3 regions of the Pseudomaricurvus sp. ABR4_320 genome follow, and region 3 is predicted to be linked to each of the others. Evidence: predicted binding sites of a transcription regulator. Region 3 holds the regulator's gene; each other region holds the start of a gene.

Region 1 (10,341 bases), on a different contig from region 3:
TGGAAATTACCATTGTTGATCGTACCGAAAAAGAAGATATTGCCCGAACATCAAATTTGGAAGAAATGCTACGCCATAGCCACCTGAGTGGTCTCTGGTATCCCATCAGTAAATGTCTTGCGGAAAATCTGGGCGGTAGCGTGGAAATTGACAAGGATGGCAAAGAAGCCCACTACCTTTTCCACATTCCGCTGACGATGGTTGAAAAGGGGATGGAAACTGCCGTGGATTCAGAACCAACCTGACGTTACAGGTTGGTTTTGTTGTTTAACAGAGCGTTTCTGTTTACTTGAATTCCGCCCAAACAGGCGCGTGATCCGAAGGCTTTTCCATACCGCGAATGTCATAGTCTATGCTGCTTGCGACACAGCGTTGCAAAAGTGGTTTGGACGCCAAAATAAGATCAATCCTGAGTCCGCGACGAGGCGTTGCGTCAAAGCCTTTGCTGCGATAATCAAACCAGCTGAACAATTGGCTTTCGTCTGGGTGTAGCGTTCGAAAACAATCGCTCAGGCCCCAATCGAGGAGCTTTTCCAGCCACTCTCGCTCTTCCGGCTGAAAGCTACATTTACCGCTTCGAAGCCAGCGTTTGCGATTATCCTCGCCAATGCCGATATCCAGATCCTGAGGTGAGATATTCATATCCCCAACGATCAGTAGGTCATCCTTTGGATCGCATTGACTGTTGAGATAAGACATCAGATCCCCATAAAAACGCCTTTTATTGGGAAACTTGGTTTCGTGAGCGATATTTTCCCCTTGGGGGAAATAGCCATTAAACACGGTGAGAGCACGGCCATCGATCTGATGTTGAGTCGTTAACGCCCGCCGCTGGGCGTCCTCTTCATCGGTGGTAAAACCCTTGATGGTCGCGGTGAAGGGCGTTTTACTGAGCGTCGCCACACCATAGTGCGTTTTCTGTCCGTGAAACGCGACATGGTACCCAAGAGCTTCAACCGCAGCTTGAGGAAATTCAGGGTCGGAAACCTTGGTTTCCTGTAGGCAGATAACATCTGGTTGGTGGGTATCGATCAACGCCTCCAGTTGATGGAGGCGGGCTCGAATGCTGTTGATGTTGAACGAGACAATTTTCACTGGCAGTGACCCAATCAGAAATTCGCGACGCGATTGGTGTTGCTGTTTTGCTCGTCCATCAGATTGATCATATCGATCAAAATGTAGCCGGCTTCGGTCAGATAGGTATCGTCTTCCGTATTCAATTCGGAATCTGATTCACTGGCTGCTGCATTCGTTGCCTCTTCAGCAACGGTATCTCGTTCTTGTTCCCACTCATCAACAGATGCAAATGGATCCATTCCTTTGGCCATACGACGTTCGTTCTCGATTGCCAGAGACTGCAGTTTGAGTTCTTTCTGTTCCTTCTTGCGCTGCTCTTCGTTCAGAGATAGTAGGTGTTTCTCTTTCCGGGCTTTGACTTGGTCGACCTGTTTATTCAAGAAAACAAAATCCGGATCCGTTTTTTGCCTTGCTTCATGTCGACGGGTGATTTCACCGAGAATGGAATCGAAGTCGTAGTAAAGCTCGTGTGGAACCGGATGAATTTTGTCCCAAGGCAACGCCGTATCGTAGGTGCTTTCGCCGACTTCATCGGTGTCTACCAGAACCGGGAAGGAAACGTCGGGGATGACACCTCGATGCTGGGTGCTTTCACCGGAGACTCTATAGAACTTGGACTCGGTAATTTTTAGCTGCCCGCTATGTACCGGTGTTAGGGACTGCACCGTGCCTTTACCAAAGGATTGCGTTCCCACGATCAGCCCGCGGTGGTAATCCTGAATGGCGCCGGCAAAAATTTCCGAGGCTGAGGCGCTAAGACGGTTGGTTAAGACAACCAAAGGTCCCCGATAAAGCGCTTTACGGCGCGATCGATAGTTGCGAGAAATGGTTTCACTGGTCTGACGAATTTGGACTACCGGTCCTTGATCGATAAACAAATCAGTCAGCGTGGTTGCCTCGGGCAGTGAGCCGCCACCGTTGTTGCGCAGGTCGATAACAAGACCGTCGATATCTTCAAGAGCAAGTTCGTCGATCAGTCGTTTGACATCGCGAGTTGCGCTTTTGTAGTTGCGGTCACGGTTGCGATAGGCCTCAAAATCGATGTAGAAGGCCGGTAGGTTAATCACACCTATTTTGAAGAGATTTTGCCCATCCGTCAGCTCGATGACGGCTTTTTTGGCTGCCTGTTCTTCAAGCTTAACCTGGCCACGATTGATTTTAATTTCCTTGCGTTGGCTGTCGTCTGTCGCTTTGGCAGGAATGACCGCGAGGCGCACGGTTGAGCCTTTCGGCCCGCGAATCAGCTTCACGACTTCGTCCAGACGCCAGCCGACGACATCCACCATTTCACCGTCAGTTCCCTGGCCAACAGCAACGATTTTGTCCGCAGGTTTAAGTTCACCCTGTTTTGACGCCGGCCCGGCGGTCACCAGACGGACAACTTTGGTGAATTCATCTTCTGACTGCAGGACGGCGCCGATGCCCTCAAGTGACAGAGACATGGAGATGTTGAAGTTTTCCTGAGTGCGCGGGGAGAGGTAACTGGTGTGAGGATCGTACAGCTGGGTCAGTGCGTTGACCATAATTTCAAAGACGTCATCGGCATCTTGTTGTTCCAGTCGGGTCAACTGGTTTTTATAGCGCTTGAGCAATGTTTCACGGGCTTCTTTTTCGGTTTTACCCGTCAGCTTGAGACTCAGTACATTGGATTTGATGCGCTTGCGCCACTGTTCTTTGGCATCGTCATCGTTCACCGCCCACTGCAGATCTTCTTCGTCCAATGGAACATATTCATTTTTGGTAAAATCGAACTGAAAACCATCTTCTTTACTGAGGTTGTCGATGACCCAATTCAGGATGTTGTGGGAGCGATTAAAGTAGGTAACAAAAATCTCGTACCCAGGATCCAGGTCGCCTTTGGTAAAAGAATCATCAAGGGTTCTGGCATAGCGGCGATTGAATTCATCGATATCTGATTTCAGAAAAAAAGCCTTGGCTGGATCCAGGCTATCAATATACCGGTCTAGCATTTCTGCAGACAGAGTATCGTCGAAGGGTTGGTTGCGATAGTGGCGAGTAGAAAGCTTGTCGATGATATCGACGGCGGTCTTCTCCTGAATATCACTGAATTTAAAATCGACACTTTTACTCAAGGCTTGTGGCGCGATGGTGGACAAGCTCACGAGCAACAGGGCAGAGGATACGGCAGAAGAAATACAGCGCAAATGCATAGACGGTCTCTTAAAAAACAGCAGCGTTTTGGCGAAAAGGCCAGCTTACCCGCGTTTAGACAAGATTTTCGTCTAAATATATCACAGTCCTTCGAAGCCAAACTAATTCGAGCAAAAAAATCGATCAAATTAGCTTGCTGGCACGCAATTATGCCGATATGGCGGATGAATTAGCTCATTTGGGGCGGTTTTAGCAAGCAATTTACAGTAACCGCCCCAGACAACCGGCTGGAAGAGCACATTCGTGACATCCCCTAGACGATTACCGTTAGGTTTCTGAGGCCGACTTCTGGCGAACAGCAACCACCTTTTCATATGTCGCTATTTTCAAAGTGACTGCTAACGCTGTCAATCACCCTCTGGTATATGAACTTTCTAAGATTGAGCAAAAGTCCCGACGTATCTGTTCATAGCAATTGCCGATGGCTCAATGGCGTCAAGCAGTTCCCACAGGCTAAGCCCTGGCGTTAGCTCTGGTGCATCTTTCAGGGCAATCACGCTAAAAAAGTAGTGATGGGGGCCGTGTCCTGCTGGAGGCTGAGGACCACCGTAGCCGGGATCTCCGAAGTCATTAACACCTTTTATGCCGCCGCTATAGTTCTCATCAATAGACGTCAGGTTTCCGGGCAGCCCGTACAAAACCCAGTGAACAAAGCCATACTTGCCCGGTGTGATGAGAGGGGCGTCTGGGTCGTGACAAATAATCGCGAAGCTGGTGGCATCGGCGGGTGCATTGGACCAGCTCAGTTGTGGTGAAACGTCTCCGCCGTCACGAGTGAACTTTTCAGGGATTTTGCTGCCATTGTCAAACGAAGTGGATGTTACTGTCATTGGGGATGGAATGAATCCCATGGATTTACCTCCGTAGCCAGGTTAAAGATTAGTGGTTCCGTATGTCAACTGACCGGATTTTTACGCAAAACCGGTGTGGTCGGACAGATATTTTGCTCAAACCACTTGATTTACTCCAATTTTTGCAAAAATCTTTCAAAAATTTACGAGATCACTGTCATTTGCAAGATGCATTTCAAAGATTGGGTCTTTATGATAACGATTTCCATCTGCAGTACCTTCCTCTATTTTACTCTGGTAGTCATCATGTCGTCTCCGAAGTTGTTGTTTTCCGAATTGCCCGTGGGTGCAAATGCCCGGGTTGTCAGTTTTGCCAATCTCGATAAAGGTTATTGTCACCGCCTGATGAGTCTGGGGCTGACGCCGGGAACGCAGTTCGAGGTCAAGCAAATTGCACCTCTGGGAGATCCTGTGCAGATTCGGGTGAGGGGTTTTTATCTGAGTTTGCGTTGGCAGGAAGCCGGAGAAATTGAGGTGGTTAAGGTATGAGCGGTTCTGGACAAATACGCCTCGCGGCGGTTGGTAATCCCAACAGTGGTAAGACAACGCTCTTTAACCATTTAACCGGATCACGACAGAAAATTGGCAATTGGCCGGGCGTTACGGTCGAGAAAAAATCCGGGTATTTTGAATATTTTGGCAATCGTTATGAGTTAGTTGATCTGCCCGGGACATACAGCCTAAGCGTATCCCATGACGACGATAGTATTGATCAGCAAATCGCACAAAATTTTATTCTTGATGAGCCTGTCGACTGCCTGATTAACATCATTGACGCTACCAGTCTCGAGCGTGGTCTGTATTTGACCAGCCAATTACTCGACACGGGTATTCCGACGATCGTCGTTTTGAACATGATGGATGTGGCGGACAATCACGGAATAACGATTGATACCGAAGCGCTCTCTCGATTTCTGGGATTGCCGGTTGTGCCGATTGTCGCCAGCAAACAGCGAGGGCTCAGGGATTTGCTTGCGGCGATCCAAAAATACTTGGATCAAGAGCCTCGTCCGGCGCCCCAAGCCGCCAACTTGGGCGAGACGCTAGAAACAGCGATTGCTGATGTGCAGCTTCTGTTGGACCGTAGTGATCAATCAGCCGAGTCAAATAGCCTATTAAATCCGGACGTTTCATCCGGGCGGGCAGCCAGATTACTGGCAACTGCGGCGCTGGCGGAAGATGCGTCGGTTCTGGGACGTCTCGACAGTGATCTACGCCTCGCGATTGAGGCGATCACCCGTCGGCTTGAGAGTGAGAATGACACCGCTGCCAGTGATCAGTTTATCAATGCCCGTTATCACTGGATCGCGGGCGCCTGTTCAGAGAGTATTCGCCGAGACAGTCAGGCAAAGGTGAGTTTCACTGACCGCCTGGACAATCTCTTGCTGAATCGGCTTCTGGCGTTTCCGATGTTTCTCGGTGTTATGTATCTCATGTTTCTGTTCACCATCCATGTTGGCGGCGCCTTCATTGACGTGTTTGACCAAGTGGCCGGTGCGCTGTTGGTTGAGTTACCCCATCGAGCACTCTTCGCCATTGGAACTCCAGCGTGGCTTACCACATTAATCGCCGATGGTATTGGGGGCGGAATCCAATTGGTCGCCAGTTTCATTCCGGTGATCGGCGCCCTGTTTCTGTTTCAGTCCTTTCTGGAAGGCTCAGGTTATATGGCCCGAGCGGCGTTTATTGTCGATCGGTTAATGCGTTCTCTGGGATTGCCGGGAAAATCCTTTGTGCCTTTGATTGTTGGGTTCGGTTGTAATGTGCCCGCGGTGATGTCTGCCCGTGCGTTGGACAGTCACAACGATCGTTTGCTCACAACGCTGATGGCGCCGTTCATGTCTTGTGGTGCTCGATTAACGGTTTACATATTGTTTGCGACCGTCTTTTTCCCCGCTCAGGGGCAGAATGTGGTATTCGGTCTCTATCTGCTGGGCATCGTAATGGCGGTGTTAACCGGCGCCTTGGTCAAGAAACGGTTGATGAATCGAGATCTGTCATTCTTTGTGATGGAGTTGCCAAATTATCACCTACCTACCATGAAGAGCCTGCTGATGACCAGTTGGCACCGTCTGAGGGGCTTCATACTTAGAGCCGGTAAGGCCATCGTTCTGGTCGTCGTGGTGTTGAATTTCGTTAATTCCATCGGTACAGACGGCAGCTTTGGCAATGAAAATTCGGAGAAATCCGTACTGTCGGTGATCGGTATGAAGATCACGCCACTGTTTGAACCTATGGGGGTACAAGAGGATAACTGGCCTGCCACGGTTGGAATTTTCAGCGGTATTTTCGCCAAGGAAGTCGTGGTCGGAACACTCGATTCCTTGTACACGGCGATTGCCAATGCTGACGCACCTGCAGAAGAAGGGGATGCGCCATCAATAGGTTCAATGCTGGCCGATGCGTTTGCGACTGTACCTGAAAATCTTGCCGGTCTCGGTGGCGCACTCCTAGACCCCTTGGGGCTTGGTGTAGGTGACCTGAGTAATCAGGAGTCCAGCGCTGCGGATCAGGAAGTCCATGTGTCGACGTTTGTCGCGATGAGCTCTCTTTACGGCGGTGCACTGGCGGCGTTTTCGTATATTTTGTTTGTGCTTCTCTACATGCCCTGTGTGGCAACATTGGGCGCTATCTATAAGGAAGCCGGCGGATTTTGGGCATTTTTTGCGGCCACGTGGAATACCTTGGTCGCTTACGCCTTGGCCGTTATCTGTTTTCAATCAGGGGCTTTGGTGACTCAAACCGGGGCTGCTCTTGGGTGGATTGTCGGTATGGTAGTCTTGGTCGCACTGGGGGCGGCAGGTTTGTTCTGGATGGCGAGGCGTCATATGAGCAGCAACACCAATCTTATACCGGTGCGTCAAATAGGCTGATGCTTCGCCGTTGGGCAGGGAAACGTTTTTGATTCTTGGTATCGGTGAATTTTAACAAGTAACAGCAGGCTGTCGCTGTGTTCGCCAGCTTGCTGTTTGGTGTTGTTTTAGTTGTCCGTCGTCAAGTGCTTAGCGATGGTTTGTTTTGCGAATTCATAGCCTGCGGCAGAATCGTACGTCGCCTGCTCTTGGACCTTTGATGCATAGTCAAATAGCGTCGCAAATAACGGAACACCATCAATCTCACTTTGCAAATGAACACGATCGGCTGAGGCGAGAGCCTCATCCCACGCCTTGCGGACGTCGCTCCAGAATTGCCCCGCGGTTTCCATATAGTCATCCCCGGGCGCAAAGTCGACACTGCTGGCCGGTTGATAACGCGCGATGCCGATCTCCTTTGCCAGAAACGGCAATTCAGACAAGGGTTTCCCGTTTGCATCGAGGCGCTCTTTAAGATTCTCTTCTTCTTGAATCCAGCCGTGGCGAGTGATGATGTGTTCGTTATAGCCGGTCAGAATTTGGTAGTCATTTCTGACGGAAGATTCCCGCCGAGGAAGAGGTCGTGACGTTTCGTCGCTGTGCCAGCTGGAAAAGCTGTCGTTGTGCTCCCAACGTCCCATGGCTTCGTAACGGGGCGCATCGTCGACCTGGAAAACGGCCTGGCTCCAGCGTCCTTTGCGATCTTTGCGACTAACCTTTTCGTGTTGCCAGCGATCTTCGCCCTGGTAAACCAGTAGTTCTTTGTCTTCATACGTCCAGTCTTGACGCCAGTGTTTCATCACCATGGGTTCGGAGATCTTGCCGTCGGCGTCTTTAAAGTACATGACCATTAGGTGCTGTAGGCTGATAAATTCCGGCTCGTCGGCAACCACATAGACATACTCTGTGCCCCAGGATTGGTAGGGTTTGTCTCGTTGGTAGTCAGATTTATACCCTGCAATTTCGAGGAAGTCGAAAGAGACTCGGTAGGGGCCGGCCATCGCGAGGATCGCGCGGCGATCTTTTTCAAAGGGCGTTAGGCCAGACTCCTGGAGTTTTTGCCAGCCAGGATAGGGGGCGGCATCAATAGTAACGTCGGCGCCGGTGGAGCTGCCACCGCGGGGCGATGGCGCACAGTGTTCCGATAGCGGCCAGCTAAAGGTAAATTGTGGTGGTGTACAGTCCGAAGATGTCGTTTCTGTGTTCCCAAGAGCGCTGCTGGACAGCGTCAATAAGCAAGCCAGCGTGCTGCCAGCCGTCAGGGAAGCTAACGATAAATCCAGTGTTTTTCTGAGCATGTTTAACCTCGTAGTCGCATCGAAAGGGCGCGAGATGGCGTGATTCCAGTTTTTACATCTAGTTTTCTACCGGCTCCTGTTGATTGGGGGACTCGATAAATCGAGGTTGCCACCAATCGGGCAACAGTGCCGTGATCTCTGCCCGGCTAAAACGGTCGTCGATCAATTCTATCGTGCCCGCGTCTTCAGTGGTACGAATGAGTCGCCCAGCGGCTTGAATGACTTTGCGCAGTCCCGGATAAAGGTAGGCGTATTGGTAGCCGTAGCCAAAGCGGGCGTGCAGACGCTGTTTCAGTTTTTCACCGCGAAAATCGGCCGGAGGTAAGCCTAGCGTGGCGACGACGACTCCGATCAGTTGCTGTCCCGGCAGATCAATGCCCTCGGCGAAGGCGCCGCCTAAAACAGCAAACGCAGTCACACCCTGGCGGGTGCGCAGGTTATTGATAAATTCCTCTCTGGCGGGCTCGCTCATGTTTGGCCGTTGACGCAGGCAGGTGAGGTTGGGGTAGTTTTTTTCGACGTGATCGGCCACAGCGTTGAGATAACTAAAGCTGCTCGTATAGATTAAATAGTTTCCCGGCTTTGTGCTCTGCAGTTGAACGATGCGCTCGCCCATCAGGGATACCGAAGCGGCTCGGTCTTGCAGGCGTGTACTGATGTAGGTGATCAGCCGCACATCCGCTTGGCTCGCGGCAAACGGGCTTTGCAGTGATTTCCAAATGACTTTTGCAGGCAGGCCCAGCATATCGCTATAGAATTCTGCTGGCGTCAGAGTCGCGGAAAACAGAATGCTGACGTAGGCGCGGGCAAAGCGTTCTTGCAAATGGTCGGCCGGAATTTGATTTTCAATCAACAGGCTAGATTCTCCGGCAGTATCGGAGATGTCTAACAGCAGTAAAGAATGTTCTCCGAAAACGTCGACAAGTTTGAGAAAACTACTGATGGTGAGCAGGCTCTCTTGCAAGTCACGATCGTCCGGTGTCTCTGCCAGGGCGTCCGCAATACGGGACGAGAGGCGATGCAATCTGGTTAATAAGCCGTCTGGGAAATCGGCAAGTGCGCAAACGGTGCGGGAATCTTCTCGCACACTTGCTTTTGAATCGCGGGCATCCTTTACCATCTCCCTCCATATCTTGAGGACGCTCGATAGGGACGATTTGAGCGTCGCTGGCAGGCGTCGCTGGGCGTTTAAAAACAGCTTTTGCGGCAGCTCGCCGCTGTACATGCCCCGAGCCCGATCAATCAGGTTATGAGCTTCATCGCAGATCACCAAGCTGCGCCACTGATCCTGGCAGGTAAGGCCATAGAGTTGCGCCGTCTGATCAAAATAGAGATTGACGTCAGCGACCACCAGGTCGCTCCAATGGGCCATTTCCTGAGCAAAAAAATAGGGACAAAGTTGGTGTCTCAAGGCGATGGTGCGCAGGTTCGGCTGATCCAGCAACGGTGTTTGTATCGCATCTTCGCGGGCGGCTTCCAGGCGATTGTAAAAGCCATCGGCGAGGGGGCAGTCGTCACCATGACAATTGCGATCCGGGTTCTCGCAGCTTTTTTCCTTCGCGGTCATTTCCAGAATGCGCAGCGGTTGTGCCTCCGCAAGCGCTGTCGATCTGTTGGTCACCAGCAGCTGTCGAATACCATCCAATGCCAGGGTTCTGCCGGTGGTACGCATCGTGAGGAAAAAGGCACGATCCAGCGACCGATACGCCAGCGCTTTCAGACTGGGAAACAAGACACCAAGTGTTTTGCCGCTGCCGGTTGGCGCTTGTAACAGCAAGTGTGTTTGGGTTGCGATGCCTTTATAAACGGTTTCGCTGAGTTCGCGTTGACCGGATCGAAAGGCGGGGTAGGGAAACACCAGGTTACGCAAATAGTCATCGCGCGTCTGTCGATGCTGTTGTTCGTTCTCTGCCCAACGCGCGTAGCCTGCACACAGCGTATCGCGGTAATCGAAGAGGGCTTGACGCTGCCAAAGCTGATCGTGGGGGGACTCGTCTCCGCTGTCGAGATTGTAATACGTCAAGCGCAGCCACACAGACTCTCGGCTCTCGGTGGCGCAGAACAGTGCGCCATATACCTTCAGTTGCGCCC
Region 2 (10,341 bases), on a different contig from region 3:
GAGCGTTTCGAGTACGTGGCCGCGGGTTATCAGCAATCCCTGCTGCCGCAACCAGCCGATAGAAGCCGTTAACGCTGTGGGAGATGCCAGCGACAAGGCGCAGGGGCAGGTTACCACCAGGATGGAAAGCACCACCCAGATGGCCTCCTCACCGGCTCGCCACCACCAGAAACTACCGACAACAATTGTCACCAGGAGAACCGCCGCCACAAAATAGCCCGCCAGTCGATCCGCGACCGCAACCTGCTTCGGCTTTTCCTGCTGTGCCTGCTCCACCAAACGTTCAATGGCCGATAGCTGAGTTTGACTTCCTGTCGCAGTGACCTGAATTTCAAAGGACGTATCTGCCGTCATGGAACCGGCTATCACGCTGTCACCCGGCTGTTTGTAGATGGGGTCAGGCTCACCGGTTAACAGAGTTTCAATCACACCGCCACTGCCACTCAACACCACACCATCACAGGGAATACAGGTACCACTCATCACCAATAAGCGGTCATCAACACGGGCTTGCTTTAATGGCAGAGTTTGCCAGCTTTCCCCTGTCCAGCGCTGTATGGTCAGAGGCAACAGCTGCCCGAGGCGTTCCGCATCAATCCCATTGCGATGACGAGCTCGCATTTCCAAAAATCGTCCGAGCAGGAGGAAAAAGGTAAACATAGCAATGGAATCAAAATAGACTTCACCCCCACCACGAAAAGTTGCCCAGATACTCGCCAGCCATGCCCCAGAAATCGCAAGAGACACGGGAACGTCCATCGTCAAATGACGAGTCATCAAAGCACGCTTTGCGGCAGAGAAAAACGGTCGCGCACTGAACAGGACGACCGGGATCGATATTAACAAGCTAACCCAGCGAAAATAGCTTTCCCAGCCTTCATCCGCCCCGGCATACATGGCGGTGGCCACCATTCCCACTTGCATCATGCCGAAACCTGCAACCGCCAGACGCATCAGCCCTTTGCGGTTTTCTTGCTGACGCAAGGCCTGCTGCATCTCTTGAGTTGCTGGCATGGGCGTATAGCCAATTTCTGCCAGAGCCGTCATTAGTTGACTGAGTGATAAGACAGCTGGCTGCCAGCGCACCAGGCAACGATGGGTCGATGCATTGACTCTGACACTGACAAGTCCATCAAGGCTACCCAGGTAACGTTCAATCAACCAAACACAAGCCGCGCAACTGATCCCACCCAACAGCAAACTGGCTTCGGCGACATCGCCATAATGGTGAACAAATTCTTCCTGGACATCGGCCTGATCAAACGCATCAAAAGACACAGTGTGGTTGTCGGGACGGGAGTTATTGTCACTGCGAAAACGATAGAAACTGTCTAAACCGCCATCGACAATAGCGGCGGCAACCGCCCGACAACCTGGACAGCAAAACTCGCGGAGCTCACCGGCAACCTGCAATGTAAAATCCCCATTGCGAGGAACCGGTAATCCACAGTGAAAGCACTCTCGCAAAGCTGCGTTCACTCGGTGCTACCAAAATGTAACCGGTCGGCCTGATCCAGGTTAAACTCGCCAATAATCCGCCAGCTGTCGGCGCGCTTGGCGGCTTCTTCCGCACTTGTAACTGCAGGATCACTGTCATGAGGATAGAGTCGAAGATACCAACGGTGACTGATACGCTGCTCCAAATCCCCGCGATAGTAGCCATCCCGAATCTGATGCAAGGTAATTACCTGATCGTAATCCGCTTCAACCGGGTGATCCAAATAAAGCTGCAACGACGTTGGCAAAGTGTATTGCGGATCACTACTTGAGATCGTGAGCAGAACTTCCCCCACCTCAAGGTCAAATCGCAAATCACCTTCTATCCCCAGTCGCTGAGCATGGTGATCTTGATCAAGGCGCTGATTGTACATGCGGCCTTCACGATAGTAGTTATCAATCACTACGTCATCAGCCCCTTTCAGCACAATCGTCATAAACGGAATCCAGGCCAGCATCACCGTTATCAACGGCGCAAGGACAAACCATGCCCAAAATTGTTTATACCAAGGACCTGAATCTTGATCATTTGATGAAGAGGTAGGCTTGTTGAGCGACATAGTGTTACTACATTCTCTGGCAGCGGAGTCAGTGACAGTCGAGTGTTTAACGCCACTGACCGCTTAACTCCTGTGATTAGTCTTTATGGGGGCCGATAAAACTGGCCTCTTCGCTAGCTGTAATTGCGGGATCGTCTTTCGCTGTGACTGTGATGACAATAGAGTTTTTTGAACTGGTCAATTCCTTATCTGGAATTGCCACTCGAATGGGTTGAGTAAAGATCTCACCTTCCTCGATTATCATCGGGCGATATCCTTGCACTTCAAACGAGCCGTTACCTTCTACTGCGACATCGTAGGTATGCGCCTCACGATCCATATTATTGATCTTCAAGGTATACACATTTTGTACATCATCGCCACTGAGCCGATACAAACGCGCACCACGATCCCGCAGAACATCCACGGACACAGGTTCCCGTGTCCCCACGGTATAAACAAACGCGGAGATCATAGCAACAACGGCAAACGAATAACCAAACAAGCGTGGCCGCAGAAAATGGGTCGAACCATTTTTTAGCTGATCTTCCGACGTAAATCGGATCAACCCGCGAGGATAATTCATCTTATCCATAACTTGATTGCAGGCATCCACGCACAAGCCACAATTGATGCATTCATACTGTAGACCATCGCGAATATCTATATCTACAGGACAAACCTGAACACACCAGGAACAATCGATACAGTCACCTTTGCCATTCGCTTTATAGTCTTCCTTCGCTTTACGTGGTCCCCTGGACTCTCCGCGTACGGCATCGTAATGAACAGCCAAAGTATCGGAGTCATACATTACGGATTGAAAGCGGGCATAAGGACACATGTATTTACAGACCTGTTCCCTCATCCAGCCAGCATTTATATATGTAGCCGCCGCAAAGAACAGCGTCCAGAAGGCTGCAACGGCGGGAACACCGAAGGTGACATAGCCCGTCTCATCGATCCTGGGCAGGAATCCAAGAATCAAATCGCGAATGGGATAAAAGTAGCCGACAAACGTCAATCCGGTAACCAGCGCAATGGCGACCCAAAGGGAATGCTTACCGGCTTTACGCAGAAACTTCTCGTAAGACCAGGGCTTGCTGTCGAGCTTAATCTGCTTGTTACGATCGCCTTCAGTGAGGTGCTCCGCCCAGATGAACATTAATGTCCACACCGTCTGAGGACAGGTAAATCCACACCAAACTCTTCCAAGCAGGACTGTTACTGTAAACAGACTAAAAGCCGCAATGATCAGTAACCATGCCAGCAACATCCCATCCTGAGGCCAAAAGGTCATCCAGAGAATATTGAATTTTCTCTCGGGAAGATCAAATAGCATGGCCGGGCGGCCATCGATCACGAGCCAAGGCAGCAATAGAAAACCTAAAATCAGCGGGATACCCGTGTAGCGTCGTATCGATTGATAAAAGCCAGAAATTTTGCGGATGTAGACCCTGTTGGCCTCTTCATACAACCGTCGGTAGCGAACGGTTTTCTCCTCGTCGACGTCTTTGAGTGGAATCTTGTCGTTCATTGAAACCTCCGGTTCGAAATCCGCATGGTGACACGGCTGCGCCCTGCGATTTTGTCTCTGCACACATGTACGTAACAATCACCATGGTAGCGAAAACCAGTGACCGCACGTTGACAGAAAACAAATACTTTCGATGTTTCTAATATGTTAACTGGGCCACGGCGACGCCCTATCAAACAGCCCCATAAAGAACTTACACGCGCGCAGAGACGGAACTGCAGCCATAAAAAAGCCCCGAAAACGGGGCTCGACTTTCCTGTCCGCCGATAACCCGGCGCCCCATTCCAGAATCGGCGGGTGGGAAAGATCTTTCTCAACAGGCCCGATGAGCGGGCCTGAAAGTCAGACGGTTATTCTTCGAAATGAGACAAGCTATACACGTATGCCGTTAGAAGGTGAATCTTCTCTTCTTTTAGCTTGTCCTGCTGTGCAGGCATCACATTGTTACGCCCCTGACGAATGGAATGTCGGATCCCCTGTGGAGTACCCTCATAAAGCCAGATGTCGTCGGTCAAATTTGGAGCACCAAGGGCCTGCATCCCTTTACCATCTGGTCCGTGACAAGCCATACAGTTTTGATCGAAGACTTTTTTACCATCTTCTGCAAGAGCCGCATCATGCTCACGTCCAGACAAAGACAGTACATATTCTGCCGCAGCGATAACTTTTTCCTCACCAATGACAGGACCCCAAGCAGGCATATTTCCGTTGCGTCCGTGTAATAGCGTTTGCTTGATGGTGTCAGGTGAACCGCCGTACAGCCAATCGTCATCCGTCAGGTTTGGGAAACCGTAGTTTCCACCAGCATCAGCCCCGTGGCAAACGGCGCAGTTGTTCGCAAACAAGCGCACCCCCATTTTCAGCGCGCGAGGGTCCTGAGCAACCTCTTCAATTGGCATAGCGCTGAATTCATCATAGATAGCGCCATATTGCTCTTCGGCTTTCTCTTGCTCCCGCTCCAGCTGGTTCTGGGACGTCCAGCCAAGCACACCACCCCAATTGCCCAATCCTGGGTAAAGCACCAAATAGATGACCCAAAATACCAGCGTTCCGCAGAACATCTGGAACCACCACTTAGGCAACGGGTTATCAAACTCTTCAATGCCATCATAGGAATGGCCAGTGGTTTTGTTTTCTGGGTCCGCCTCATCACTCACGGCTACTTTGCGATTGGCAAATAACACCCAGGCGACCAACGCAATATTGGTTACCGTTAATACGATAACCCACAGGCTCCAAAACGTGCTCATAATTTATCCTGCCTTGTCTTTATCCTTAGAGCGGAGGACAGCAGAAGACTGCTCCATCGCATCTAAATCATCTTCCTCGAAGGGGAGATTGGCTGCTTCGTCAAACCGCTTTCTACGACTGGGAGAAAATGCCCACCAACAAACTCCGGTAAAGGCTATGGCCACAAGTACTGTGGCTAAACTTCTCAGATCGTTGATATCCAATTGCAAGTCCCTCCAGCCAAACCTTGTTTAGCGTTTCTGTTGCAGCAATGTTCCCAGTTGCTGGAGATACGCGATCAACGCCTCCATTTCGGTTGTTCCCTTAACCGCCTCTTCAGCCCCTGCAATATCCTCATCGGTGTAAGGAACACCTACTGAACGTAATGCGGCCATTTTTCTGCCGGTTAGCTCCCCATCCAAAACATTGTCAAACAACCAAGGAAACGCCGGCATGTTGGATTGAGGTACAACGTTACGAGGATTGTATAGATGCGCACGATGCCACTCGTCGGAATAGCGACCACCTACCCGAGCAAGATCAGGCCCAGTACGCTTGGAACCCCACAAAAAAGGATGGTCGTAAACTGATTCTCCGGCAACAGAATAGTGGCCATAACGTTCAACTTCAGCTCGCAGTGGACGCACCATCTGGGTGTGACAGACATGGCAGCCTTCGCGAATGTAGATGTCGCGCCCCTCTAGCTCAACGGCAGTCCATGGCTCCAGGCCTTCAACAGGCTCTGTCGTCTGAGGCTGAAAGAACTGAGGAACAATCTCTACCAAACCACCAAAACCGATGGCAACTACAGTAAGGATCATCAGCAGGCCGAGGTTCTTCTCGACTAAGTCATGATTTTTCAACGTCTATCTCCTTATGCCTTACGCAGTCTGTGGCGCTTCGGCAGAGTCTGTACGCTCGCCGGCACTCATGGTGCGATAGGTGTTATAAGCCATCAGCAGCATTCCAGTAAGGAAGAAAGCTCCTCCCAAGGCACGAACGAAGTAGCCCGGGTAACTGGCTTCTACCGCTTCAGCAAATGCATAGGTCAGAGTGCCATCAGAGTTAAAGGCACGCCACATCAGGCCCTGCATGATTCCATTCACCCACATGGAGGCGATGTAAAGAACCGTTCCAATGGTGGCAAGCCAAAAGTGCATGTTAACCAGCGGTACACTCCACATGGACTTGCGACCGCTGAGTACGGGCAACAGGTGATAGATAGAACCGATAGAGATCATGGCAACCCAGCCGAGTGCACCAGAATGCACATGGCCAACCGTCCAATCGGTGTTATGAGAGAGCGCATTGACTGTCTTGATCGACATCATCGGCCCTTCAAACGTGGACATTCCATAGAAAGACAGAGAAACCACAAGGAAACGCAGCGTCGGATCGGTGCGAAGCTTATGCCAAGCCCCGGACAGCGTCATAATGCCGTTAATCATTCCGCCCCAGGAAGGCGCCAACAGAACCAGTGACATCACCATGCCAAGGCTTTGCGTCCAATCGGGCAGAGCGGAATAGTGAAGGTGGTGAGACCCAGCCCAGATGTACAGACTGATCAGCGCCCAAAAGTGAACAATGGACAGCTGGTAGGAGTAAACTGGGCGCCCCGCTTGCTTAGGAACAAAGTAATACATCATTCCCAAGAAACCCGCAGTCAGGAAGAAACCGACTGCGTTATGGCCGTACCACCACTGAATCATCGCATCCATTGCACCGCTGTACATGGAATAAGACTTGGTCAGAGTGACAGGAACCGCCATGCTGTTAACGACATGCAGCAGCGCAATGGTGATAATGAACGCGCCATAAAACCAGTTAGCAACATAGATGTGAGATGTCTTACGCTTAACGATCGTGCCAAAAAACACGATTGCGTAGGATACCCACACCAATGTAATCAGAATATCGATCGGCCATTCCAGCTCCGCATACTCTTTAGTGGTGGTGTAACCGAGCGGTAGTGTTATCGCGGCCAGCACAATAACCAACTGCCATCCCCAAAACGTAAAAGGTATGAGGAAACCACCGAACAGCGGGGCCTGGCAGGTTCGCTGGACGACGTAATATGAAGTTGCAAATAACGCACAACCACCAAATGCAAAGATCACCGCATTAGTGTGTAGCGGACGCAATCGTCCAAAATGCGAATAAGGCTGGAAAAGATCGTTTAGTTCGGGCCAAACGAGCTGGCTGGCGATTAAAACGCCGACCCCCATGCCGACTACACCCCAGACCACCGTCATGATGGCGAACTGGCGTACTATCTTGTAGTCATAGACGGGATGCTCTGCAGCCGCTACCTGATTACTACTCATAGTGACATTCCTGATTGGTTAAATTTTAATCCATTTATGAGGTGCACCAGGCCTGCATAAACACCCCGTCTCCTACAGGGAGCGCAAGCATACCCGCATCGGGTCTGCCAGTTGTTGATTCTGGTCAACACCGGCCGGACTCAGCGCACACCAGCCCCTTCAGGCTGATTAACTTGTAGTGTAGAGTATCGCGCCCGAATGACATCGGGCACCGAACAGGCTGCCGGCACGGTCCAACAGCAAATGCAGTATTAACTGTCTATATTCTTAATAATTTGCCGGCTTTTCACCGGCTCATTATCAGCTGAAATCTCGCCCCTTATTTGCGGCTATGCGTAACCGCAACGAGTTCAGCTTGATAAATCCAGCAGCATCCTTTTGGTCATAGGCGCCAGCATCATCCTCAAACGTTGCGACTTTTTCATCGAACAGGGATTCACTGGAGCGGCGACCAACCACAGATACAGAGCCTTTGTAGAGTTTCACGCGAACATCGCCACTCACCGCTTTTTGCGATTCATCGATCGCGGCTTGCAGCATTTTTCGCTCAGGACTCCACCAATAACCGTTGTAGACCAAACTGGCATACTTAGGCATCAGCTCATCCTTTAAATGTGCCGCTTCCCGATCCAGGGTCAACGACTCAATGGCGCGATGCGCCTTCAGCATGACGGTCCCTGCCGGAGTTTCATAACAACCGCGGGACTTCATACCGACATAACGATTTTCGACGATGTCTAGGCGTCCGACACCATTGGCGCCGGCGACTTTATTGAGATGAGCCATAACCGTTGCCGGAGACATCGCCTGACCATCAATAGCAACGATATCACCATTTTCATAGGTTAATTCAAGATACGTTGGCTCATCCGGCGCCTGCTCAGGCGCTACGGTCCAACGCCACATCTCCGGGTCATCAGCTTCCCACCATGGGTCTTCCAGATTGCCCCCTTCATAGGAGATATGGAGCAAATTAGCGTCCATGGAATAGGGACTTTTCTTCTTACTGCTCGCGAAATCGACAGGAATCTGGTGTTCTTCGCAATACTTCATCAACGTTTCGCGAGACGTCAGATTCCACTCGCGCCACGGTGCAATAACTTTGATTCCAGGCTTTAGTGCGTACGCACCCAATTCGAAGCGAACCTGATCATTGCCTTTACCGGTTGCGCCGTGAGAAATCGCATCAGCACCAGTTTCGTTGGCAATTTCAATCAGTCGCTTGGCAATAAGTGGTCGCGCAATAGAGGTGCCCAGCAAATACTCACCTTCGTATATGGCATTGGCGCGGAACATGGGATAGACATAATCGCGAGCAAATTCTTCGCGCAGATCTTCGATATAAATCTGCTTCACGCCCATTGCCTGAGCCTTAGCTCGAGCCGGCTCTACCTCTTCCCCCTGACCGATATCAGCGGTAAAAGTGACGACTTCACAATCGTAGGTTTCCTGCAACCAGCGGACAATGACGGAGGTATCCAAACCACCTGAATAGGCAAGGACGACCTTGTTGACTGCAGACATGACACACTCCCGAAACAACCAGAGAACTTATACGAGGGAAACGACAGCGCACTCTTTCAAGCGCTTTGGGGCGCGAATTGTAGCTCCAATCAACGCTTTTTCACAGACATTAAAGAAAATTTTCGACGAAAAGATGAACCGAAAAGTCTTTATAAGGTCATCGGCTGGAAGCTAGCGAAGGCAGGGTTCCCTCATCATTTTTCTCCAGTCGAATCGTTACTCGGCGATTTTTAGCGCGTCCACCAGCGGAGCGATTACTCGCTACCGGGTAGCGCTCACCGTGCCAGCGAGTGGTAATCTTCTCGGGCGGAATACCTCGCTCAACGAGCAGGCGATGAACCATCTCGGCGCGCTTCTTGGCAAGCTCCAAGTTATCGCTACGGGTGCCATCAGAATCTGTGTGCCCGTCAATATAAAAAGACTCAACACTTTCATCGGCTCGCACGTAGATTGCGATATTGTCGAGCTTCACTTCTTCGCTCGCCGGGAGATCCGCTGCGCCGGGCGCGAAAAAGATTGAGGTCCTGCGGATCTGATCAAAATTAACGGGCAGCAATTGAGCAAGGCATTGTAAATACCGCTCATAGGGGGCGCGAAAATTGATGGTACTCAGTCGTACTCGAAGGCTTTCTTCTCCGCCAAACCAGGCCGCACGGGTGAATTCAACATCGAGACCATGCTGCAAAGCTTCAAGCATACGTTCAGCTTTGTCTTTCACCACAGTAATGGGTAAACGCCCCTGGGTAACATCCACATAGCCAAGCTCACGGGTGACGGATTCCGGCTTCCATGCGGGCGCCTTGAGCTTCAGCATGGCTTTTCCCGATGCCAATCGAGGGGACAATGAGTTCAACAAAAACTTGGCTTCTTCGCCAGCCAACCTCTCGAAAGTCGCACCGCCGAATAGGGGAATATCCTGGCTTAGACGACAGGCGAACACCGACGTCTCAGCAGTCCAGGTGGAGGCATCCATAGGCACCTGATAAGCGCTAGCTGAGAATGCACGAGGGGCGCCCATCACACAAGCAATCAGCAAGGTGGCGACGACGAATCTCTCACAATTACTCACCAACATAGCTCTTGTTGTGACTATCAAGCTCATAACGGATCATTGCCTCACCGACACTACCGCGGCCCTACTGCCGACCAACGAATACTCTGGGTATAGCACCTAAAACAACACCCAATAAGAAAATTTTAGCGCCAAACCCCTTGATTTCGAACCCTCTCGGGAACCCATATGCCGCAATTCAGACGGGATTTGAGCACTTTGATACCCATGTTATCGGCGGCACTCCGCTGTGCTTTAGCACCATAATTCGGTAGCATTCAGCCTTTGGCACTGAGGACGAGCACAATCATGAACAACAGCATCACCCTGACCCAGCCCGACGACTGGCACATCCACCTCAGGGACGGCGACGCGTTAAAGACCACGGTCACAGATGCTGCAAAAGTGTTCCATCGGGTCATCACCATGCCCAACACCGTACCGCCAATTACCACGGCTGAAATGGCGCTGGCGTATGCCGACAGAATCAAGTTAGAAATTCCGCCCGATAGGAATTTTACCCCGCTAATGGTGCTGTATCTGACCGATCGCACTTCACCTGAAATCATCAAAGAAGCCAGATCTGCGGGCGTTGTCGCCTGTAAACTCTATCCCGCAGGGGCAACCACCAATTCAGAT
Region 3 (10,341 bases):
ATGGTTTCTCTGATTTTCTTAACCCTACGACGCAGTAATGACGTGCTGCTGCGGCTTTGGTCTTCCGCATCAGAGTCGTTTTCTTGCGCCATAATTTCACGTGCTGTCATTGCTAATTCCTTCGCATCCTCTTTTTTACGAGCAGATTAATAAGCATGAATTCGTCTGGCGCCTGTTTCAGCAAGTGAAAGGCACACCAGAATTTACGTCATGCGTGGCGCCAAATGCAGCGCAAATGACATCAATTAGAAGAGGCACTCAAAGCGCCCGAGCATGGGTTTTACCCAACAGCAGCTCGTGAATCGTTATCGTATGAACTGCCTTTAACAAGCCAACAGAATCAGGCTTGGCAATGGACAAACTTTTGCGGTGAAAGGCAGCACAATCGCAAAAGATACATCTGTCTGTATCGCGTTATCCGGCTGGGAGCATCGGACATCGTCAAACTGACATTAGAGCACAGCGAAAATTCCGAGAGCAACCTTTTAAAATCACTGGTTAAAAAAACCTGTCGTTTAATAAGCTTTCGAAATATAAACCGTCGTAAGAGATGTCCTTTGCTCGGCAGACAAGTTTTAAAAATGTCTGCACGCCACTCCTTGGCCTATCCCGATCAGGGATTAATACATATTTTGACCGCCATTAATCGTCAGCGTAGAACCGGTAATAAAACCAGCCTCCTCAGAAACCAGGAAAGAAACGCCACGAGCAATTTCTTCGGGTTCTGCCCAGCGGCCTACTGGAATTTTCGCCAACAACTTTTCTTGGATATGCTGAGGTACCGCCAATGCCATATCAGTTTTTACGTAACCTGGAGCAACAGCGTTAACGGTGATGCCGTACTTGGCACTTTCCAGAGCAAGGGCCTTATTGAAGCCATGAATGCCGGCTTTCGCGGCACAGTAGTTAACCTGCCCGTATTCGCCCGCCTGACCATTTAGAGAACCTATGTTAACGATACGCCCGTAGCGGCGCTCTCGCATGCTTTCGATAACACAGCGACAGGTGTTGAAGCAGGCCCCCAGGTCGGTATTTATGACCGCCTGCCATTGGTCCAAAGTCATTTTGTGCATGGTGGTATCGCGAGTAATACCCGCGTTATTGATGAGCACATCGATGGGGCCCAGGTCTTCGGTAATCATGCGGATATTGTGTTTTACTTCTTCAAAATCCGAGACATCAAATTTGTAGCAAGGAATCCCCGTGGCTTCGCTGAGCTCAGCAGCGCTAGCGTCGCTTCCAACATAATTAGCGGCCACTGCATATCCCTCGTTGAGCAGCGCCAGGGAGATTGCTTTGCCAATCCCTCTGACACCACCCGTGACCAGTGCGACTCTTTTCATAAGTTTTTCCTCAGTTTAGGTTGGTTTTTAATGGCGTTCATTTGGCACCTAAAACAACACAAAACCACGTGCTTATGCCTGCGCTGAAATCATTTTGCAAGGGGCATGCCGAGGCAACGTCGTCGAGAAAAAACCGTTCGCTGTCCCATCGCCAGCCACGCTCAATCCATCAAGACTAATCCCCACAAGCTGACATCAGGCTGAACATCGTCGGACGACGAGGCAATGCTGGGCTAAGATTAACGCAGAAAAGAAAACGCCAGCTTGCTTTACATCAAACGCATATCGTCGTTCGCAAACTGCCAGCAGACCATCGACAATGTCGTCATCGAGCTCTGCAGTCTAGGTCGATGACGTGATGGTTATGTGACAGAAATTTTGAAGCTGAGAGATAGGATACGCCCAAGCACCAACTTGGATCATCCCTTTTTTTTGGAAGCACCATTTAAGCGCTTGAGAGGACGTTAAATCAGTCGAGAAAACGCGCGCGGAGGAACAACAATAATTACGTTTCTGCGGAGGTTTGGTGATTGCGAACTTCGGCTTTAAGCATGTCTAGCATTTCTTCCGCACGTGGATCACCCAGTTTTCCATCGTATTCAAAATAGGCGCCATAGCGAAATCCATCTCCCCAAATCTGGCGATTACAAATGATGGCAGACAATGACAGAGACGACAAAGACTGGGTAGTGACACTCAGACGAATACTGTCACCCACTTGGAAGCGGTTGTGCGTCAGCACAGCGATACCACCTTCGCTGATGTCGACAAGGCAAACATCATCCGCGTCATATTCCTCTAACGGTGCCCACAGTAATTGCAGATTTACCGCATCGGATTGAGGTGGGACCGAAAGCCTTTCATGTTTTCTGCGCTCGCGCTGCATGCGCTAACCTCAACTGGTAATTCTAGAGATATTATAGGTTTAGACTAAAAACCAGCGATTCGAAAGTCTGCTAGCTAGAGGCCTTGCGAACGCTCACTGATAGCGGCGCCACAACTCTCTGCGGTGACAGTACTCTTGAGGATCCTCCCCTTCTGGCTTTACCTGGCTTTCAATATCATTGAGTACAAACAAGGCGATTTTGGCGTGATTTGGATCTTTTGATGGATCGGCCAAATCGTTGCGTAACTGTTCCCTCAGATCCCGTATAGGAAGGATACCTGGCTCGGTTAACTCGCCATAGTAATAGGCATACTTGGCACAAAAATGATCGTTGTCAGATGCACAGCCCACCAACATCCCGAACACCAAAAAACAACCGATTACGGAACATCGCCCCATCCGGGGGGAGCTAACGGAAAATCTGACTTGCATTCGAATACCCAGTTACAGAGCAGGAAAGACGCTCAGGCACGACAGCCAAATAGTTCGCGTCAGTAACTGGAGAATAGAACAGAGGTGCTGGAAGCGCCAAAATGGCGCTCCCAGCAAACGGGGACGGAGACTCAGGCAGCCGTCGGGGCGAGAATGCCGTGAGCTTTAAAAACAGCTTCGATCTCAGTCAAAACGGCCGGATCATCGATCGTGGATGGAATCGTGTATTCTTCTCCATCGGCGATTTGGCGCAACAGCTTTCGCAAAATCTTTCCTGAACGAGTTTTCGGCAACCTTGATACGATAATGGATTCCTTGTAGCAGGCGATCGCACCAATTTCGTGGCGTACACTTGCAGCAAGATCCTTACTCAGCGTGTCTTCGTCAATATCAGCGCCGTCTTTTAGTAAAATCAGTCCAAGCGGCTTCTGCCCTTTAAGCTCGTCATTAACACCGATAACAGCACATTCGGCCACGGCGGGATGTGCCGCAACTATCTCTTCCATTTCGCCGGTAGAAAGTCGGTGACCCGCCACGTTTATCACATCGTCGGTTCGGCCCATGATAAAAACATAACCATCGTCATCTTTATAACCGCCATCACCGGACACGTAATATCCTGGGAAAGTCGATAAATATCCTGCCCGGAAGCGAGGGTGGTTTTCCCAGATGGTTGGCAAACATCCTGGGGGCAAAGGCAACTTGATGGCCACGCTTCCCTGCACTCCCGGAGCAACCTCCACACCAGCGTCGTCAAGAATTTTCACATTAAAGCCAGGCGACGGCAGAGTCGCAGAACCTGGCTTCGCGGTCATAGGTTCTATCCCCATCGGATTACCGCAGATCGCCCAACCGGTTTCTGTCTGCCACCAGTGATCGATCACGGGTAACTGCAGCAAATCTTTAACCCAGTGGTAAGTGGGAGGATCCAGTCGCTCACCCGCCATAAAAATCGTTTTCAGACTACTGATGTCATATTTTTCTAAGTGGCGCCCTTGAGGGTCTTCTTTTTTGATGGCTCGAAATGCCGTCGGGGCTGAAAAAAGCGCGCTGACTTTGTAGTCTTGAACCACACGCCAAAAAGCACCCGCATCCGGAGTTCTGACAGGTTTACCTTCATAGAGAATGGAGCTGCAGCCGTAAATCAACGGCGCGTAGACGATGTAGGAATGTCCGACCACCCAACCCACATCAGAGGCAGCCCAAAACACATCTCCCGGCTCCATACCGTAAACGGTTTTCATGCTGAAGTTCATCGCGACGGCATGACCGCCGTTGTCGCGCACCACACCCTTGGGTTTTCCTGTCGTTCCTGAGGTGTAAAGAATATATAGGGGATCGGTACCTTTGACAGGAACACAGTCAGCTGGAGCACTGGCAGAAACGAGCGTTTCCCAATCGTGATCCTGCCCTGCTTTTAAACTCGCTTGCAGCTCTTTACGCTGAAAAACAACGACGTGATTTGGTTTCTTTTCGCAGAGACTAATCGCTTCATCGACAAGAGGCTTGTACGGAAGGACTTTGTCGACTTCAATACCGCAGGATGCTGTTACGATAACATCCGGGCATGCGTCGTCGATACGAATCGCAAGCTCGTGCGGCGCAAATCCTCCAAAGACAACCGAGTGCACAGCACCAAGACGAGCCGTTGCCAACATGGCGACAGCGGCCTGAGGAATCATCGGCATGTAAATTAAGACACGCTTGCCTTTTTCTACGCCAAGTTCCTTTAACGCACCGGCGAACTGTGCAACTTGATCGCGTAATTCAGTATAGGTGATTGCCTGCTTGGTTTGAGTAACCGGAGAATCGTAATAAATGGCAACTTGATCACCGCGCCCATTGGCAACATGGTAGTCCAGCGCCATGTGAGCGGTATTCATTTCGGCATCGTCGAACCAGCGATCAACACCGTTATCATCTTTGGAAAGAACTTGCTCGGAAGGTTTAAACCAGTCTAGCTTCGCCGCTTGATCGCCCCAAAACTCGCGGGGGTTTTCCAGAGAACGGGTGTACTCCTCCAGGTAGCTCATGATCGTTATCACCTGCATTATAAGTTTTATTTATGACGGTAATCAGAAACTGCTGTGCTTATTTCTAAAAAAACAAGCACGGCAGAACTAACACGCCTTGTATGTGCAGACTCTAACGACTTTGAAAAATAGCGACTATACGACCATGGTCGAGACGCCGATCAAGGCGTCTCTTCAGTTTGCAAATAGGGCGCTAAAGCATCGAGATAAGACTGTAGCTTCTCACGGTTCGTATTGCCCATGCGCCACACCCATTTCTCCAATGCACTGCGATTTTCCAATTCGGGATCGGCATATTCATAAAACACATGGGGACGATCCAAAGTGACATCTCCCGGCGTCGGCTCGACGGCTTCCAGTCGCTCGATCAACGCACTAACCCGATCATCAAAAGTATCGGTTTTTCCCAGCTCACCGTACGCCTGTTCCAGCGTCGGCAACCAAGCACGGTAATATTCCGCCATCACCTGCGGATCGACCTCAGTAACGGCATCAATTAATGCGGTCAAACGCTCTTGATTTTCCGGAGCAGGCAAACTGGTTTCGCCATTTTCTGTGACTTTGTATTTATCCATACCATACACAAGCGGAAGATGCTGCTGCGGAATTTTTCCTGCTGCCATTTGATCAACCGCCAACACCCATTTGCGAACCTGCTCTTCCGGCAACAGCCATTGGGTTAATTGCGGCGATAGCTTGGCGACAGTGGACACGACGAGAGCATCGCTGTCGTTTAACGACTCCGGCGTATCAATTGCCGGCTTCTGCGGCTCAACAATTGGCTCAGGATCAGGCTCGGGTGTTGATTCCGGGGTTGCCACCTCCGGTTCCGGCGCGACGGTTTCCGGCTCTTCTTCAACATCGGGTATTGGTGCTGGAGCGGGCTCTGGCACTGTTTCCGACTGATAGTCGGTTTCGGGCGGCAATGAGACTGTTGGCTCATTGGATGACAATGAGCAGTAGGCAAGAATTGCGGCAACCACAATAATCACGCAAATAATGGCATAGGTCTTAAAGTTCATAGGGGGTACATATCACCTGCGGGCAATTTCTTCTCTTAGATTAACCGTTTCGATAAAGGGTCTGACAACATCGTTACGGAATAATTACGCTTATAAACCGCTTACGGATGGATCCGTAGGCGTCACCTGACGGAAGAGGCTCACCATGGAAGCAACCAGCTCCGGCACCGCTTCCTCAGGCAGATTGTGCCCCATTCCTGGCACAATCTGTAAGGTAGCGGCGGGAATCAGTTGTGCCGTATGCTCTCCATGAGCAGGCGGCAAAAGCCCGTCCTCTGCACCGTGAAGCACCAGTGTCGGGGCCTGGATTTTACGAAGTTCAGCCGAGCGGTCACCAGAGGCCAAAAAAGCCAGCATCTGACGAGGCACGCCTTCGGGATAAAAACCTCGGTCGTGCATAGCGGAGGGGTCTTCATCATCTGCAAATGCAGCAGCTTCCAGGTTTTTGCGCGCCTCGGGGGTGGGTTCGGGCAGATCTTCTGCGCCACTGGTTGACATAACCGAGACCAGACTCAGCGTCTTGTTGGGATATTGAACAGCGAAGACCTGGGCAATGACACCGCCGAGAGACGCGCCAACGATATGGGCTTTTTCGACACCGATGGCGTCGAGCAAACCGGCTGCATCGGCCGCCATATCCTGAACGGAATAGGGATTATCAACGGAAAACCCCATTGCGTTCTTTAATAATTGCCAGCGCAACCATGGGTCACCCATAGCATCCATTCGCTGGGAATCACCCACATCTCTATTGTCCATTAAGATGACCCGATAACCTGCGTTCGCGAGCCCCCGAGGTAGCTCGTCACCCCATAATTTATGGGAGCTACCGAGCCCCATGATCATCAACACAGCCGGCCCATCTGAAGCACCAATCTCTGTATAGGCCAAGCTGACACCGTTGGCCTTGACCTTCGCCATGTCGCCGTCTTCCGCGGAACATACCGATGCTGCCAACAGCCAAAGTCCCAAAACCCAGCCGGTGAAAAGCCGCCCCCCCAAAACACGCCCTGTCAGGTCTTTTCTCATCCGCTCACACAATCCTCTACTGATTGGTCAAGTCATCATCAGATCTCTCCATCGAGATGACCCGCTGACGCATTTCTATCAGTCACTATATCTGGCCCCATTGACCTGTATCAACAGCGCAATTGCACACAGGGTTAGACTCGATTCACTTATTTTCCTCACGCTGCCTACAAAGAACGTCGTAATGGAACTTATAAGAAATTGCCACCAATCCAATACGCAAGCTCCCGGACATTACTGTGGTGTTGTGACGCCTCTGTGCGCGTTGTTGAATTCACAAACGGCGGAACACTCTGGCGCCCTGGCATCGTCACAGAACAGCGCCATGGGCGTGATGCTCTCACTCCAGTGCAGTGATTGGCGGGGCTATTCCTCCGCTGAGATAACCAGCGCCCTTGCACGAGAGATGCACATCCGCAGTACCAAACCGGTAGACGATCTGCAAAACGTTAAGATCCCTTGGATTCTATGGGATATTCCTCAGGATTGCCTGGAAGACGCAGACATCACCCAACTGATGTGGCAACTTGGACGCAGACTCCCATTGGCCAGCCCGCCGGACGTGGATTTTCAATTCAGCTGCAGCCTAGAGACATTAAACGCGGACCGCTTGGCCTTGTTTCGCGGCCTGGGTTTTAATCACCTACGCCTGCAGTTACCCAGCAGCATCTACAGCAACAAACTCATCGATCGCAGTTTGGCTATGATTGCGGATTTTCGTTTTGACAGCTGGTCCCTACTCTCCTGGCAGCCATCGCCAGATATCCATAGACTTTTACCGAAACTAGAGGACTCTCGTGCGGGACTACCAACAGCGATCCATTGGCGTTGTTTGCCACATACAAACGCCGGCCGCGAACTCTTTGACACATTGTTAAAGCTTGCAGAAGACTACCAATATCTGTTGTTGGGCAACGATTGGCTAGTAAAATCGAAAAGCCGAACCGCCAACGCCTTTCACGAAAAAACGATACAGATGACACCGTTTGGCTACAACGGTTTGGGCGTTAACAGCATTCTGGCGTTTGGCCCGGGCGCCGAGAGTTTTGGACTGCATAACACGTGGCGCAACGCTTCGGTCTTTGCCAATTATCGCGACAGTGAGATTCCCAACCAGCCTTACACACGCCCCTCCCACACCCAACAATTGGCGATGGCGCGTGAATTAATGTGTTTTCATAAACTGGAGATTCCCCCTTATGGCACGGCTTTGGCAAAGTTACTAACCGCATGGCAATCTCAGACTTTGGTCGATAACACGCCGCTCTACAGCGAGCACGACAATCAGATTAAGCTTACGCAACAAGGCATTTTTTTATTGAGTGACCTGCTAAAGCCCATCTTATACCCCCAAACAGGGGACATTTTCTCTTTACCCGCTGTAGCCGGTATAGCAGAATAGTAATTGTCTTTAGCCTTTTTATTTGAAATCGATGGTATGACCTCCCGTATTGCGAGTGACTCTTCAGCCAATGGTGTCGGCAGCCGGTGCCATCACAATCCAACTGTATCCTGTGGTGACTGTCGCCTGAACGCGATTTGCCTCCCCATCAGTCTCCATGTTGACGATATCGATCGACTCGATCAGATCATTCAGCGTGGACGTCCTCTGCAGAAAGGAGAGCATTTGTATCGAGCCAACCAGCCATTTCAATCCGTCTACGCAGTGAGATCCGGAACCATCAAAACGGTCAGCGTCACTAACGATGGCCAAGAGCAGGTAACGGGGTTTTTTCTGCCTGGTGAAGTGGTGGGCATGGATGGTATCGCTACCAATCGCTACTCCAATTCTGCGGTCGCCTTAGAAACCTCGGCGATTTGCGAAATCCCCTTTTCTCGCCTGGAAGATTTGAGTCTGCAGCTACCCAACTTGCAGCGACATTTTTTTCAGCTCATGAGTAAGGAAATCAAATCTGACCAGCAGTTGATTACGCTACTGAGTAAGAACAGCGCAGAAGAGCGGGTAGCGTCATTATTGTTGAGTATTTCGACACGCAACCACAACCGACATTTATCAGCAACGTCGTTTCGACTGCCAATGTCTCGTGCGGATATTGGAAATTATCTGGGCTTAACAATAGAAACTGTCAGCCGCGTATTTAGCCGTTTTCAGAAAAATGGCATTTTAAGTGTCGACAAAAAGGAAATCGGTATCACAGACATGGCGGCCTTAAAACAAATCGCCAATGTCGAAGATCCCTGCACTTAGCGTCTTTTTATTATCTTATCATCGGCATTAAGTGGTCACGCTATTACGGATCACCTAATGCCTTACAGAGAGCCTGCCACGAGCAGGCTAACTGATTTCTCTTAGAACTTGTAGCCGACGGACAATGTGTAGACAAATGGATCTACATCAACGTCGGCCTTTATTTTACTACCGCCATCAAAAGAGATTTCGGCCTCAGTGCTGATATCAATCCAGCGTACTGACGCATTAACCAACCACTTTTCATCCAGCAGCCAATCAACCCCGGCCTGCAGAGCAATACCAAACGAGTCTTCCAACTCGATATCACCGCCCGTTAAACCTAAGCCGGCCAAAGCTCCTGCAGCGCTGTTATCCAAATTTTCTTCATAAATAAAGGTATAGTTCAAACCGACGCCAACGTAGGGTTGAAAACCACCCATATCATTTAGGTGGTACACCGCGCTTACCGTCGGTGGCAAATGGGTAAAATCTGCAATGTCACCAACGCCGGCCAACCCACCATTAAGAACGGCAGTGTGCTTAAACGGTGTTGCAGCCAGCACTTCTACGCCAAGATTGGGTGTCAGGAAGTATTCCAATGTCAGCCCCAGTTGGGTATCGCTGTCCAAACCAATCGTTGTTGGTGCCCCTCCTATAGTCACTGTTGTACCATCAAGCGCAATATTGTCGCTATCTTCACGAGGATCAACGGTTGCAGCACCTACGCGGAGGACAATGTCTCCCGCTTCAAAGCTCATCGCCGGTACCGCCACGCACAGTGCCGACACAGCAGCCACCAGCTTTAACGGGGAAAATAATGATCTCATAGTAAGGCTCTCTCTGTATGAAGTCGTCTCATTGTCGGAGTATAGTAGACAATAGAAATTGCGCAGGATCCTTGATCTGGATTAACGATTTTTCCCCAACCAACCTTCAAGTGTTCGACACCTAGTTGCCAGTTGCGCCAGATCAACAGCATCCTTCCATATAAAACGAGAGACATTTATGACCGACATTAGCCGACTGACACGTCTGTTTTCTTTAATTGATGAAAAAAACAACGAAGACCCAAACCGAATTACGGTAGATCAGGAATCTATACCCGCCGCCTACCTTTACGGCGTTCGCATGACCGAAGTACAGCATGCTTTCGCCCCGGATGCAGATGAGTTGTTACAGATCGCCTGCCGAGCCCAGCACATTCAGCGCTGGCAAATTCCACGCAGCGACTTTCCAATGGACAAAGCCGGATACAAACGCTGGCGAACTCGCCTTGCGCAATTCCACGCTGAGTTAACATCGCAATTGATGCAAACTTGCGATTACACGGAAGAAGAACAACAGAGGGTCAGTGATTTACTGCAAAAGAAAGGCATTAAACGAGATACCGGCACACAGACCTTGG

Evidence for each region. The regulator FNR, encoded in region 3, switches genes on or off when oxygen is low (the NO sensors DNR and NnrR bind a similar motif). The targets are predictions, from matches to a motif close to TTGATNNNNATCAA.
Region 1: ACXAFR_RS25985 (FeoA family protein) is a predicted target of FNR. The motif match lies at 4,206-4,219, and genes of this name have one in related genera.
Region 2: ccoN (cytochrome-c oxidase, cbb3-type subunit I) is a predicted target of FNR. The motif match lies at 7,242-7,255, and genes of this name have one in related genera.

Annotation. Positions count from the first base shown of each region.
Region 1 covers NZ_JBSWVF010000028.1:31,239-41,579, reverse strand. The annotation lists gene ACXAFR_RS26005 (sensor histidine kinase) at 1-245, shown strand, start outside; gene xthA (exodeoxyribonuclease III) at 286-1,101, opposite strand; gene ACXAFR_RS25995 (carboxy terminal-processing peptidase) at 1,110-3,248, opposite strand; gene ACXAFR_RS25990 (YbhB/YbcL family Raf kinase inhibitor-like protein) at 3,624-4,100, opposite strand; gene ACXAFR_RS25985 (FeoA family protein) at 4,293-4,589, shown strand; gene feoB (Fe(2+) transporter permease subunit FeoB) at 4,586-6,973, shown strand; gene ACXAFR_RS25975 (DUF6607 family protein) at 7,081-8,250, opposite strand; gene ACXAFR_RS25970 (ATP-dependent DNA helicase) at 8,309-10,341, opposite strand, start outside.
Region 2 covers NZ_JBSWVF010000008.1:228,483-238,823, reverse strand. The annotation lists gene ACXAFR_RS17425 (heavy metal translocating P-type ATPase) at 1-1,479, opposite strand, end outside; gene ACXAFR_RS17420 (FixH family protein) at 1,476-2,057, opposite strand; gene ccoG (cytochrome c oxidase accessory protein CcoG) at 2,134-3,573, opposite strand; gene ccoP (cytochrome-c oxidase, cbb3-type subunit III) at 3,924-4,823, opposite strand; gene ACXAFR_RS17405 (cbb3-type cytochrome oxidase subunit 3) at 4,827-5,027, opposite strand; gene ccoO (cytochrome-c oxidase, cbb3-type subunit II) at 5,055-5,666, opposite strand; gene ccoN (cytochrome-c oxidase, cbb3-type subunit I) at 5,685-7,127, opposite strand; gene ACXAFR_RS17390 (argininosuccinate synthase) at 7,428-8,651, opposite strand; gene ACXAFR_RS17385 (flagellar protein MotY) at 8,809-9,753, opposite strand; gene pyrC (dihydroorotase) at 10,012-10,341, shown strand, end outside.
Region 3 covers NZ_JBSWVF010000004.1:139,151-149,491, reverse strand. The annotation lists gene ACXAFR_RS09710 (PHA/PHB synthase family protein) at 1-110, opposite strand, end outside; gene phbB (acetoacetyl-CoA reductase) at 621-1,343, opposite strand; gene ACXAFR_RS09700 (PilZ domain-containing protein) at 1,849-2,229, opposite strand; gene ACXAFR_RS09695 (hypothetical protein) at 2,323-2,586, opposite strand; gene ACXAFR_RS09690 (propionyl-CoA synthetase) at 2,793-4,694, opposite strand; gene ACXAFR_RS09685 (DUF3014 domain-containing protein) at 4,856-5,716, opposite strand; gene ACXAFR_RS09680 (alpha/beta fold hydrolase) at 5,807-6,745, opposite strand; gene ACXAFR_RS09675 (hypothetical protein) at 6,930-8,147, shown strand; gene fnr (fumarate/nitrate reduction transcriptional regulator Fnr) at 8,184-8,954, shown strand; gene ACXAFR_RS09665 (OmpW/AlkL family protein) at 9,056-9,763, opposite strand; gene ACXAFR_RS09660 (DUF4202 domain-containing protein) at 9,942-10,341, shown strand, end outside.